3 regions of the Streptomyces sp. NPDC030245 genome follow, and region 2 is predicted to be linked to each of the others. Evidence: riboswitches for the same ligand, from Rfam matches in the RefSeq annotation. Region 2 holds a riboswitch; each other region holds the start of a gene.

Region 1 (3,268 bases), on a different contig from region 2:
TTCAGGTGCGCGTCGGTGCGGCGCTGCGCGGCGCGCGCCGCGGCGAGCGGTTCGAGCAGCGTCCTGACCTCCAGGAGGTCGGCGGCCTCCTGCTCCGTGGGCTCGGCGACGCAGGCGCCCGCGTGCCTGCGGGTGACGACGAAGCCCTCGGCCTCCAGCGTGCGCAGGGCCTCGCGCACGGGCACCCGGGAGACGCCGTAGCGGCGTGCGAGGAGTTCCTCGGTGAGCCGGCCGCCCCTTTCGTGGACACCGGCGACGATGTCGTCCCGAATGGCCGTGCATACCGAGTGCGCGGGAACGCGCATGACCGGACCTCCGCCTTAATCCCCGCGAAACGCGGTCGACCGACGCTCATTCAGTGACTCTATTGCAGGGCGTCGGAATTCCGACGGCGGGCCGGAATTCATGGATATCTTTTGGCCAAGGGTCGTGCGAGGGCCACGCGAAAGCCCCGGCTCGGATCGAGCCGGGGCTTTCGAAGCTGTACGGGCCGTGCGTGCCGTACGGGGGGCCGCCGTCCGTCAGACGTTGACGCCGTGCGAGCGGAGGTACGCGACGGGGTCGATGTCCGAGCCGTAGTCGGCGCCGGTGCGGGCCTCGAAGTGGAGGTGCGGGCCGCTGGAGTTGCCGGTGGAACCGGAGAGGCCGATCTGCTGGCCCGGGGTGACCGTCTGGCCCACGGTGACGCTGAGGGACGACATGTGGCCGTACTGGGTGTACGTGCCGTCGTTCATCTTGATGACCACGTTGTTGCCGTAGGCGCCGCCCCAGCCGGCCTCGACGACGGTGCCGGAGCCGACCGCGTGGACCGGGGTGCCGGACGCCGCGTGGAAGTCGACGCCGGTGTGGCTGCCGGAGGACCACATGGCGCCGCCGGTCTGGTAGCCCGTGGAGACGTACGAGCCGCTGATCGGGGAGACGTAGGCGTTCAGGCGCTTGCGCTCGGCCTCGCGGGAGGCGCGCTCCTTGGCCTCGCGGGCCTCGCGCTCCTTCTTGGCCTTCGCCTTGGCCTCGGCCTCGGCCTTCCGCTTCTCCTCGGCGGCCAGCTTCCTGGCGGCCTCTTCGGCCTTCTTCGCGGCGGCGGCGTCGTCGGCGGCCTCCTGCTGCGCCGCGGCCTGCGCGTCGATGCTCGCGGCGAGCGAGCCGCCCACGGATATCGCCTGGGTGAGGCCGGTGTGCTCCATGGCCGCCTCGTCGGGGGCGGCGAGCGCCGGGGCCGCGAGGCCGCCGATGACACCGGTGGTGGTGAGCGCCGCGACACCGGCGACGTTCGCGGTGGTACGCGTCAGGCGGCTCGGACGACGGTGCTTCCCGGTGGCACGGGTGAACGCCATGTGGCGGGTGTTCCTTTCCTTCCCTCTCGCCTACCGGGTTAGCTGACGGGTTCGGAGCAGGAAGGTCTCCTACGGATCCCTCGCCTCACGGCAAGGTGCCCGATTCACCCCAGGGGACATGTGGGTCCCCGGCTCCCCTGGCTCGCGCCGTACGGGGACTCGGCGATGACTGTCCGGTGCCGCGGATGCGGCGTACTGCGCGACGAACAGCCGGGTCGACGCTAAACGGGCCGCCTTCAATCGACAAACAGAAGTCGCTTTTTGTAGCGCACGCCACACGGCAGACAGGCAACCACCATATGAATTCGGACATATGAGGACCCCGGCACCTGAAGCGGTCACCGGGGTCCCGATATGTCCTGACCGTCACTCAGCTGGTGACGACATTCACTTCGCCGAGGCCGAGGGCCCTGACGGGCTCCTCGATCTGCGCGGCGTCCCCGACCAGGATCGTCACCAGCCGGTCCGCCGGGAAGGCGTTCACGACGGCGGCGGTGGCCTCCACGGTGCCGGTGGCGGCCAGCTGCCGGTACAGCTGCGCCTGGAAGTCGTCCGGCAGGTTCTGCTCGACCTGGTCGGCGAGGGTGGCCGCCACGGAGGCCGCCATCTCGTACTTGAGCGGGGCGACGCCCACCAGGTTCTGCACGGCCACGTCGCGCTCGGCGTCCGTGAGGCCCTCGGCGGCGAGGACGCGCAGGACCTTCCACAGGTCCTCCAGCGCAGGCCCCGTGTTCGGGGTGTCGACGGAGCCGCTGATGGCGAGCATCGCGGCGCCCGAGCCGTCCGGCGCCGAACGCAGGACCTGGCTGAACGCCCGTACGCCGTAGGTGTATCCCTTCTCCTCGCGCAGGACGCGGTCGAGACGCGAGGTGAGGGTGCCGCCCAGGCAGTACGTGCCGAGGACCTGGGCCGGCCAGACGCGGTCGTGCCGGTCGGCGCCGATGCGGCCGATCAGCAGCTGCGTCTGGACCGCTCCGGGGCGGTCCACGATGACGACGCGGCCGCGGTCGTCGGCGGTCACCGGCGGCACCGGGCGCGGCTCGCCCGGGGAGCCCGTCCAGGCGCCCACCGTGTCCGCGAGGACGGCGTCCAGGTCGGTCCCCGTCAGGTCGCCGACCACGACGAGGGTGGCCGTGGCGGGGCGGACGTGCTTCTCGTAGAAGGCGCGCACCGCCGCCGAGTCGATGGCCGCGACCGTCTCCTCGGTGCCCTGGCGGGGGCGCGACATGCGCGAGGTCGCGGGGAAGAGCTCCTTGGAGAGCTCCTTGGCGGCGCGGCGCGCCGGGTTGGCGGCCTCGTGCGGGATCTCGTCGAGGCGGTTGCGGACGAGCCGCTCGATCTCGCCGTCCGCGAAGGCGGGGGCCCGCAGGGCGTCGGCGAGCAGGCCGAGCGCCTTCGGCAGCCGGGAGACCGGGACCTCCAGGGAGACGCGTACGCCGGGGTGGTCGGCGTGCGCGTCCATGGTGGCGCCGCAGCGGTCGAGCTCGGCGGCGAACTCCTCGGCGGAGTGCTTGTCGGTGCCTTCGTTGAAGGCCCTCGCCATGATCGTGGCGACACCGTCGAGGCCCTCGGGCTCGGCGTCCAGGGGCGCTTCGAGGTTGATCTCGACGGCGACGACCTGCTGGCCCGGGCGGTCGCAGCGCAGCACGGTGAGGCCGTTGGGCAGCGTGCCGCGCTCGGGCGCCGGGAAGGCCCAGGGCTTGGCGGGGCCCGCCTGGGGCTGGGGGTGGAACTGCATCGTCGCGGCCTCGGTCACTTCGCCGCCTCCTCTTCTTCCTCAGCGGCCTCTGCGCCCTCGTCGGCGGCAGTCACGGGTTCGTACACGAGCACCGCGCGGTTGTCGGGGCGCAGGCGGGCCCCCGCGACCTGCTTGACCTCTTCCGCCGTGACGTCGAGGACGCGCTGGACGGCGGTGAGGGCGAGCTGCGGGTCGC
Region 2 (3,268 bases):
GCGGTCGGAGAGGTCGAGGGACTCCTGGAGCCGCTCGGGGGTGATGTTGGAGGCCGCGATCGCCCGCACCTTGCCGGCCCGCACCAGCTCGTCGAGCGTGCCGATGATCTCCTCGACCGGGACCGAAGGATCGTCGTAGTGGGTGTAGTAGAGGTCGATGTAATCGGTGCCGAGGCGGCGCAGCGAGGCGTCGACCGCGCCCTTGACGTTGGCCGCGGAGAGGCCCTTGTACTCGGGGTGCGCGCTCACCTTGGTGGCGATGACGACGTCGGAGCGGTTGCCGCGCTCGGCCAGCCACTCGCCGATGAGGGTCTCGGACTCGCCGCCCCGGTTGCCCTCCGCCCACGCCGAGTAGACGTCGGCGGTGTCGATGAAGTTGCCGCCGGCCGCGGTGTAGGCGTCGAGGACGTCGAAGGACGCCGTCCGGTCCGCGGTCCAGCCGAAGACGTTGCCGCCGAGGGAGAGCGGGAAGACCTCGAGGTCGGAGGAGCCAAGCTGGCGAAGAGAAGTCATACGTTCTCCAACACCACCACCGGAAACACCATTCCGTTCCCGGGACCGGCAGCCCTGGCGTCGGGGGGTTGTCGCCAGGACCGCCGGAGTCTTTCAGAGGGGTCAGGCACAGGCTCTCAGGGGTTCAGGCCCTTGCTCTGAAGCCAGCCGAGCGGGTCGATCCCGGAGCCGCCGGGCGTGTGGACCTCCATGTGGAGGTGGGGACCGGTGACGTTGCCGGTCGCGCCGACGCGGCCGATGACGTCGCCCGTGCTGACCTTCTGACCCGCGCTCACGTTGAGCGAGGACTGGTGGCAGTACCAGACCTCCGTGCCGTCCTCCAGTTCGAGCACGGTGCGGTAGCCGTAGGCGCCCGCCCAGCCGGCCTCCTTGATGGTGCCGGTGTGCACGGCCTTGAGCGGGGTACCCGTGGGAGCGGCGAAGTCCAGACCGGTGTGGTGCCCGGAGGACCACATGGAACCGGCGTCACCGAAGTGCGACGTGAGGGTGTACGAGGAGGTGGGCAGGGCGTAGCTCTTGGCGAGCTTGGCGCGGCGCTCGGCCTCGGCCTTCGCCTTGCGGGCCTCCTCCTCCTTCTTCTTCTTGGCCGCGGCCTTGGCGTCCGCCGCCTTCTCGGCCGCCTTCTGCTGCTCGGCGGCCTCTTCGGCGGCCTTCTTGACCGCGGCTTCCTCGGCGGCCGTGCGCACGGCGGTGTCCGCCTGCTCCTGCTGGTTCTCGGCCTGCTGCATGATGCGGGCGCGCAGCGCCTCGCCCGCGTCGGTGGTGCCCTGCTCGGCGTCGCCCGCGCCGACCCCGGCTGCGGTGAGCGGAGCGGCGGCCGCGGCCGTGGTCGTCTCCGGCGCGTCGTCGGACATCAGCGCGCCGACGCCCGGCAGGGACTCGGCAGCCGGCAGCGAGTCCGCGACGGCACCCACGCCCGGCAGGTCGGGCAGGGATATGGCGACCGGCGGCTTGCCGTCCTGCGCGGTGGCGATGCCGCCCGCACCGACGGCGGCGATGACGCCCACGCCGAGCACGGTGGAGCTGCGGGCGAGTCCGCCGCCGCTCTTCTTGTGCACGCGGTGCCGGCCGCGGACGGGGCGGACGGACTCCTCGGTGGGGTTCCACTCCTCGGAGGAGGCGAGGGGGCCCTCGTCGTACGCGCCGAAGTCGTCGTCATTCGGAACGTACACGGCTCGGGGGGCAGGCCGGTTGGACGCCACTGGGGCGCGCTCCTTTCCTTCCTTCTCGCCTACCGGGTTAGCTGACGGGTTCGGAGCAGGAAGGTCTCCTACGAGCACCTGGCACGGAGGCACAGCTGCCCGATTCACCCCAAGTTGGTGGTTCCCCGGCTCCCTTGCGGGATTAGGCGCGTGCGCGCGGAGCCGCCTCGAGTGACGGCTGGGACGACCGCGCTGCGTTATCGAACGTTAATAGACAGGGGGTCCGTATTCCAAGCCGTTCCGGTTGATCGTTAACGCTCATCGGCCGTACGTACCGGGACACGAAGGTGCGGACCGGGGCGAGTTGACCCCCGGTCTTCAAACACCGGAGCTTTACATTTTCTTGACAGTGTGTCAGTCGTTATGCGGAGCGGTGTACTTCAGTCACCGGCGGTGACCTCCGCATCGCCGGCCGCGGGCCGCCGCACCGCGAGCAGCGCCATGTCGTCCGTCATGGCGCCCCCGGTGTGCCGCCGCACCTCCCCCGCGAGGGCGGCGAGCAGCGCGTGCGGGCCGCCCCGGCCCGGGAAGATCCGCCCGCCGAGCCGCGCCGCGGGATCGTAGAACTCCCCCGCCGCGTCGCGCGCCTCCGACAGGCCGTCGGTGTAGAAGAGCAGCGTCGCGCCGGGCGGGAACTCCGACTCGTCCGCCCGGTCCGGCCAGACCCCCAGGTCGCCCATGCCGAGCGGCAGCGCGGGTTCGCTCGGCGACATGACGCACAGCCGCCCGTCGCCGCGCAGCAGCAGCGGCGGCGGGTGCCCGCGGTTGATCAGGCGTACGGAACCCTCGGCGTGCCGGATCTCCGCGAGGACGGCGGTGGTGAACCCCTCGAACGCGTCCAGTCCGTCGCGCCGGGTGCCCTCGCGCGCCAGCGCCCGCTCCAGTCGCTGTGCCACCGCCTCCAGGGTGGCCTCCTGCTCGGCGGCCTCCCGGAAGGCGCCGATGACGACGGCGACCGCCGCGACCGCGCCCATGCCCTTTCCGCGTACGTCGCCGACGATGAGCCGCACGCCGTGCGGGGTGTCCTGCACCGCGTACAGATCCCCTCCGATGAACGCGTCGGCCTGCGCCGCCTCGTACCGTGCCGCGATGTCCAGGCCGCCGATGCGCGGATCCGGCGCGGGCAGCACAGCGCGCTGGGTGGCCTCGGAGATGGAACGGGCGATGGCGAGCCGGTCGTTGCCGCGGCGCACGACACGGTTGATCACGATCGCGAGGGCGGCGACGGTCGCCACGGTGACCACTTCGGTGACGGTCTCGACATGGCTGCTGACGCTGTTGCCGTAGTGCAGGAAGAGGACGGCGCCGGTGGCCGCCACGCCGGTCAGGACGGTGCTGAGCAGGGAGTAGAAGGGAGCGGCGATCAGCGGGGCCGCCGTGAAGAGCGGAGCGGCGGTGAACTCCGGCGGGGTCGCGATGTCGTAGCCGGCACCGACGATGAGCAGCAGGAGGGGCAGAACCCGCACGAAGGCACGCTCGGTCCCGCTGGCCCCCCTGGCTTCCCTGGCCCCCCTGGCCCCCCTGTCGCCGGGTACTCCTCGCTGCCCCACCGC
Region 3 (3,268 bases), on a different contig from region 2:
TCCGTACGCCTCGTCGACGCGGCGCAGGGCCTGCGGGAAGGAGATCTTCTCGCGCTGCGAGAGCGCGTCGATCATGGCTTCGGCGCGGTCACCGATGCCCCTCTTCGGCACGTTCAGGATGCGGCGCAGCGGGACCGCGTCCTCGGGGTTGGCGAGAACGCGCAGGTAGGCCAGCACATCGCGGACCTCCTTGCGCTCGTAGAAGCGGACGCCGCCGACGACCTTGTAGGGCAGGCCGACGCGGATGAAGATCTCTTCGAAGACACGGGACTGGGCGTTCGTCCGGTAGAAGATCGCGACGTCGCCGGCCTTGGCCTCGCCCGCGTCGGTGAGGCGGTCGATCTCGTCGGCGACGAACTGGGCCTCGTCGTGCTCGGTGTCGGCGACGTATCCGGTGATGCGTGCGCCCTCGCCCTGGTTGGTCCAGAGGTTCTTGGGGCGGCGGCTCTCGTTCCGCTCGATGACCGCGTTGGCGGCGGTCAGGATCGTCTGCGTGGAGCGGTAGTTCTGCTCCAGGAGGATCGTCGTCGCGTCGGTGTAGTCCTCCTCGAACTGGAGGATGTTGCGGATCGTGGCGCCGCGGAAGGCGTAGATGGACTGGTCGGCGTCGCCCACCACGCACAGCTCCGCCGGGTCGTCCCCCTCGCCTCCGGAGGGGCCGACCAGCTCGCGCACCAGCGCGTACTGCGCGTGGTTCGTGTCCTGGTACTCGTCCACCATGACGTGCCGGAAACGGCGCCTGTAGTGCTCGGCGACGTCCGGGAAGGCGCGCAGCAGGTGGACCGTCGTCATGATCAGGTCGTCGAAGTCCAGCGCGTTCGCCTCGCGGAGGCGCGACTGGTACATGGCGTAGGCCTGGGCGAGGGTCTTCTCGAAGCCGTCGGCAGCCTGACCTGCGAAGTCCTCTTCGTCAATCAGCTCGTTCTTCAGGTTCGAGATCTTGGCGCTGAACGACTTCGGCGGGAACTTCTTCGGGTCGAGGTCCAGGTCGCGGCAGACCAGGGCCATGAGGCGCTTGGAGTCCGCGGCGTCGTAGATCGAGAAGGAGGAGGTGAAGCCCAGCTTCTTGTACTCGCGGCGGAGGATGCGGACGCAGGCGCTGTGGAAGGTGGACACCCACATCGCGTTCGCCCGGGGGCCGACGAGCTGCTCGACGCGCTCCTTCATCTCGCCCGCGGCCTTGTTCGTGAAGGTGATCGCGAGGATCTGGCCGGGGTGCACGCCGCGCTCGGCGAGGAGGTACGCGATGCGGTGGGTCAGCACACGGGTCTTGCCGGAGCCGGCGCCGGCCACGATGAGCAGGGGGGAGCCGGCGTGCACGACGGCCGCGCGCTGGTTCTCGTTCAGCCCGTCGAGGAGCGACGCCGGGTCGATGACCGGGCGCGGGGCGCCGTCGCGGTAGTGCGACTCCCGGGTCATGGGCGCGTCGAACTTCCCGTCGAACAAATCGTCCGGAATGGGCTCCGGAGCGCTGTCCTCGGGCGGCGGCGGAGGCGCTTCGTCCGCGGCCCGGGAGGGCTGCAGGTCCGCCAGGAAGCTGTCATCAAAGAGGCTGCTCATCGCCTCCCGAGTCTAGGCGGCCCCACTGACAACCCGCTGCGGTTCCGGACACACCCCGGCCTTCCTACGCCTCTTCCTACGCCGCGCTCGCACGCGATCACACTCCGCTACGCCTCCACCCCCTCGCCGCCCTGCCCGCATCAAGGGCCTCGTAAAGTCACGAAAATGTATCGGGCATATCGAACATCAACCTTCACAGGAGTGACACGGGTTGGCTAGCGTGCCCGGCGGGCCACTCGCCCCCCACCGGCGAACCCCGCCGGGAACGGGTGGCCTCCGCCGAGTCCGACGTGTTCGGAGCCGGGGACCCACCAGAACCTTGGGGTGAATCGGTCCCGTACGAAGTACGGGACTGTAGGGCAGCCTTCCGAACCACCCGCCCGAACCCGACAGCTAACCCGGTAGGCGGTCTACGGAAGGAGTCGCCTCCCTTGGCGTCGCACCGCAAGCCGCGGACCCGTACAACCGGCATACGCACGGCCCCCGCCATCGGCATCACGACGGCAGCCCTCACCTCCGTCGCCCTCCTGGCACAGAGCGCGCAGGCGGCGCCCTCCGCGCCGACGAAGCCCAGCCTCGAAGAGGTCCAGAAGAAGGTCGACGAGCTCTACCAGCAGGCCGGCGTGGCCACCCAGAAGTACAACTCGGTCAAGGAGCGCACCGACAAGCAGCGCAAGAAGGTCGACCGCCTGCTCGACGACGTGGCCAGGCGCACGGATGAGCTGAACGACGCACGCGAGGAGCTGGGCTCGTTCGCCGCTGCCCAGTACCGCACGGGTGCCGTCTCGGAGACGGCCGCGATGATGCTCGCCGACGACCCGCAGGGCTACTTCGACCAGAACCACCTGGCGGACCGGCTGACCTCGCGGCAGAAGAAGGCGGTCGACGACTACCAGGCGCAGCAGGCGTCGGCGACCGAGCAGCGTACGAAGGCCGCGAAGAGCCTCAAGACGCTGAGCGACTCCCGGGACGACCTCAGGACGAGCAAGCGGACCGTCCAGAAGAAGCTGGGCGACGCGCGTGAGCTCCTTTCGAAGCTGACCGCCGAGGAGAAGGCGCGGCTCGCGGAGATCGAGCGGAAGAAGAAGCAGGAGGCCAAGCGCAAGGCCGAGAAGCTGGCCCGCGAGCAGGCCGCGGAGGCGGAGCGCGAGCGGAAGGCCGAGGAGGCGGCGCAGCGGGAGAAGGAGCGGGAGGCCGACCAGGGCTCTGGTTCCGGATCCGGCTCCGGTTCTGGTTCTGGTTCCGACGCGGGCTCGGGTTCGGACTCCGGTTCCGGCTCCGGCTCCGGAAGCACCGACGGCAGCTACGCCACCAAGGCCGCGAAGGTCATCGATTTTGCGGAGGGTCAGATCGGCAAGCCGTACGTCTGGGGCGCCACCGGCCCCGACTCCTACGACTGCTCCGGACTCACCCAGGACGCCTGGAAGGCCGCGGGGATCTCCCTGCCGCGCACCACATGGGACCAGGTCAAGGTCGGCACGACCGTGAAGACCGCCGATGCCAAGCCGGGTGACCTTGTGTTCTTCTACGACGACATCAGTCACGTGGGGATCTACATCGGCAACGGCAAGATGATCCACGCCCCGAAGCCGGGCGCGAACGTCCGCGTCGAGTCGATCTATTACATGCCGATCCACAGCGTGGTACGCCCCGCTTGAGAACGAAGGCCCCTCGCAGCAGCGAGACGCCCCCTCTACGCGCGCGTGGC

Evidence for each region. A riboswitch is a leader RNA that binds a small molecule or an ion and turns the genes downstream of it on or off. The one in region 2 is predicted to bind cyclic di-AMP.
Region 1: it holds a riboswitch for cyclic di-AMP, as region 2 does, so the genes downstream of both, ACZ4Z4_RS09240 (M23 family metallopeptidase) here and ACZ4Z4_RS32835 (M23 family metallopeptidase) in region 2, are expected to answer to the same signal.
Region 3: it holds a riboswitch for cyclic di-AMP, as region 2 does, so the genes downstream of both, ACZ4Z4_RS28815 (C40 family peptidase) here and ACZ4Z4_RS32835 (M23 family metallopeptidase) in region 2, are expected to answer to the same signal.

What each region holds. Positions count from the first base shown of each region.
Region 1 is NZ_JBVICF010000003.1:148,856-152,123, reverse strand. Features, by position in the region: gene ACZ4Z4_RS09245 (GntR family transcriptional regulator) at 1-305, opposite strand, end outside; gene ACZ4Z4_RS09240 (M23 family metallopeptidase) at 522-1,334, opposite strand; cyclic di-AMP (ydaO/yuaA leader) riboswitch at 1,347-1,509, opposite strand; gene ACZ4Z4_RS09235 (M16 family metallopeptidase) at 1,705-3,090, opposite strand; gene ACZ4Z4_RS09230 (M16 family metallopeptidase) at 3,087-3,268, opposite strand, start outside.
Region 2 is NZ_JBVICF010000014.1:243,584-246,851, reverse strand. Features, by position in the region: gene ACZ4Z4_RS32840 (aldo/keto reductase) at 1-513, opposite strand, end outside; gene ACZ4Z4_RS32835 (M23 family metallopeptidase) at 630-1,715, opposite strand; cyclic di-AMP (ydaO/yuaA leader) riboswitch at 1,727-1,874, opposite strand; gene ACZ4Z4_RS32830 (PP2C family protein-serine/threonine phosphatase) at 2,096-3,268, opposite strand, start outside.
Region 3 is NZ_JBVICF010000011.1:318,549-321,816, forward strand. Features, by position in the region: gene pcrA (DNA helicase PcrA) at 1-1,560, opposite strand, end outside; cyclic di-AMP (ydaO/yuaA leader) riboswitch at 1,828-1,983, shown strand; gene ACZ4Z4_RS28815 (C40 family peptidase) at 1,992-3,218, shown strand.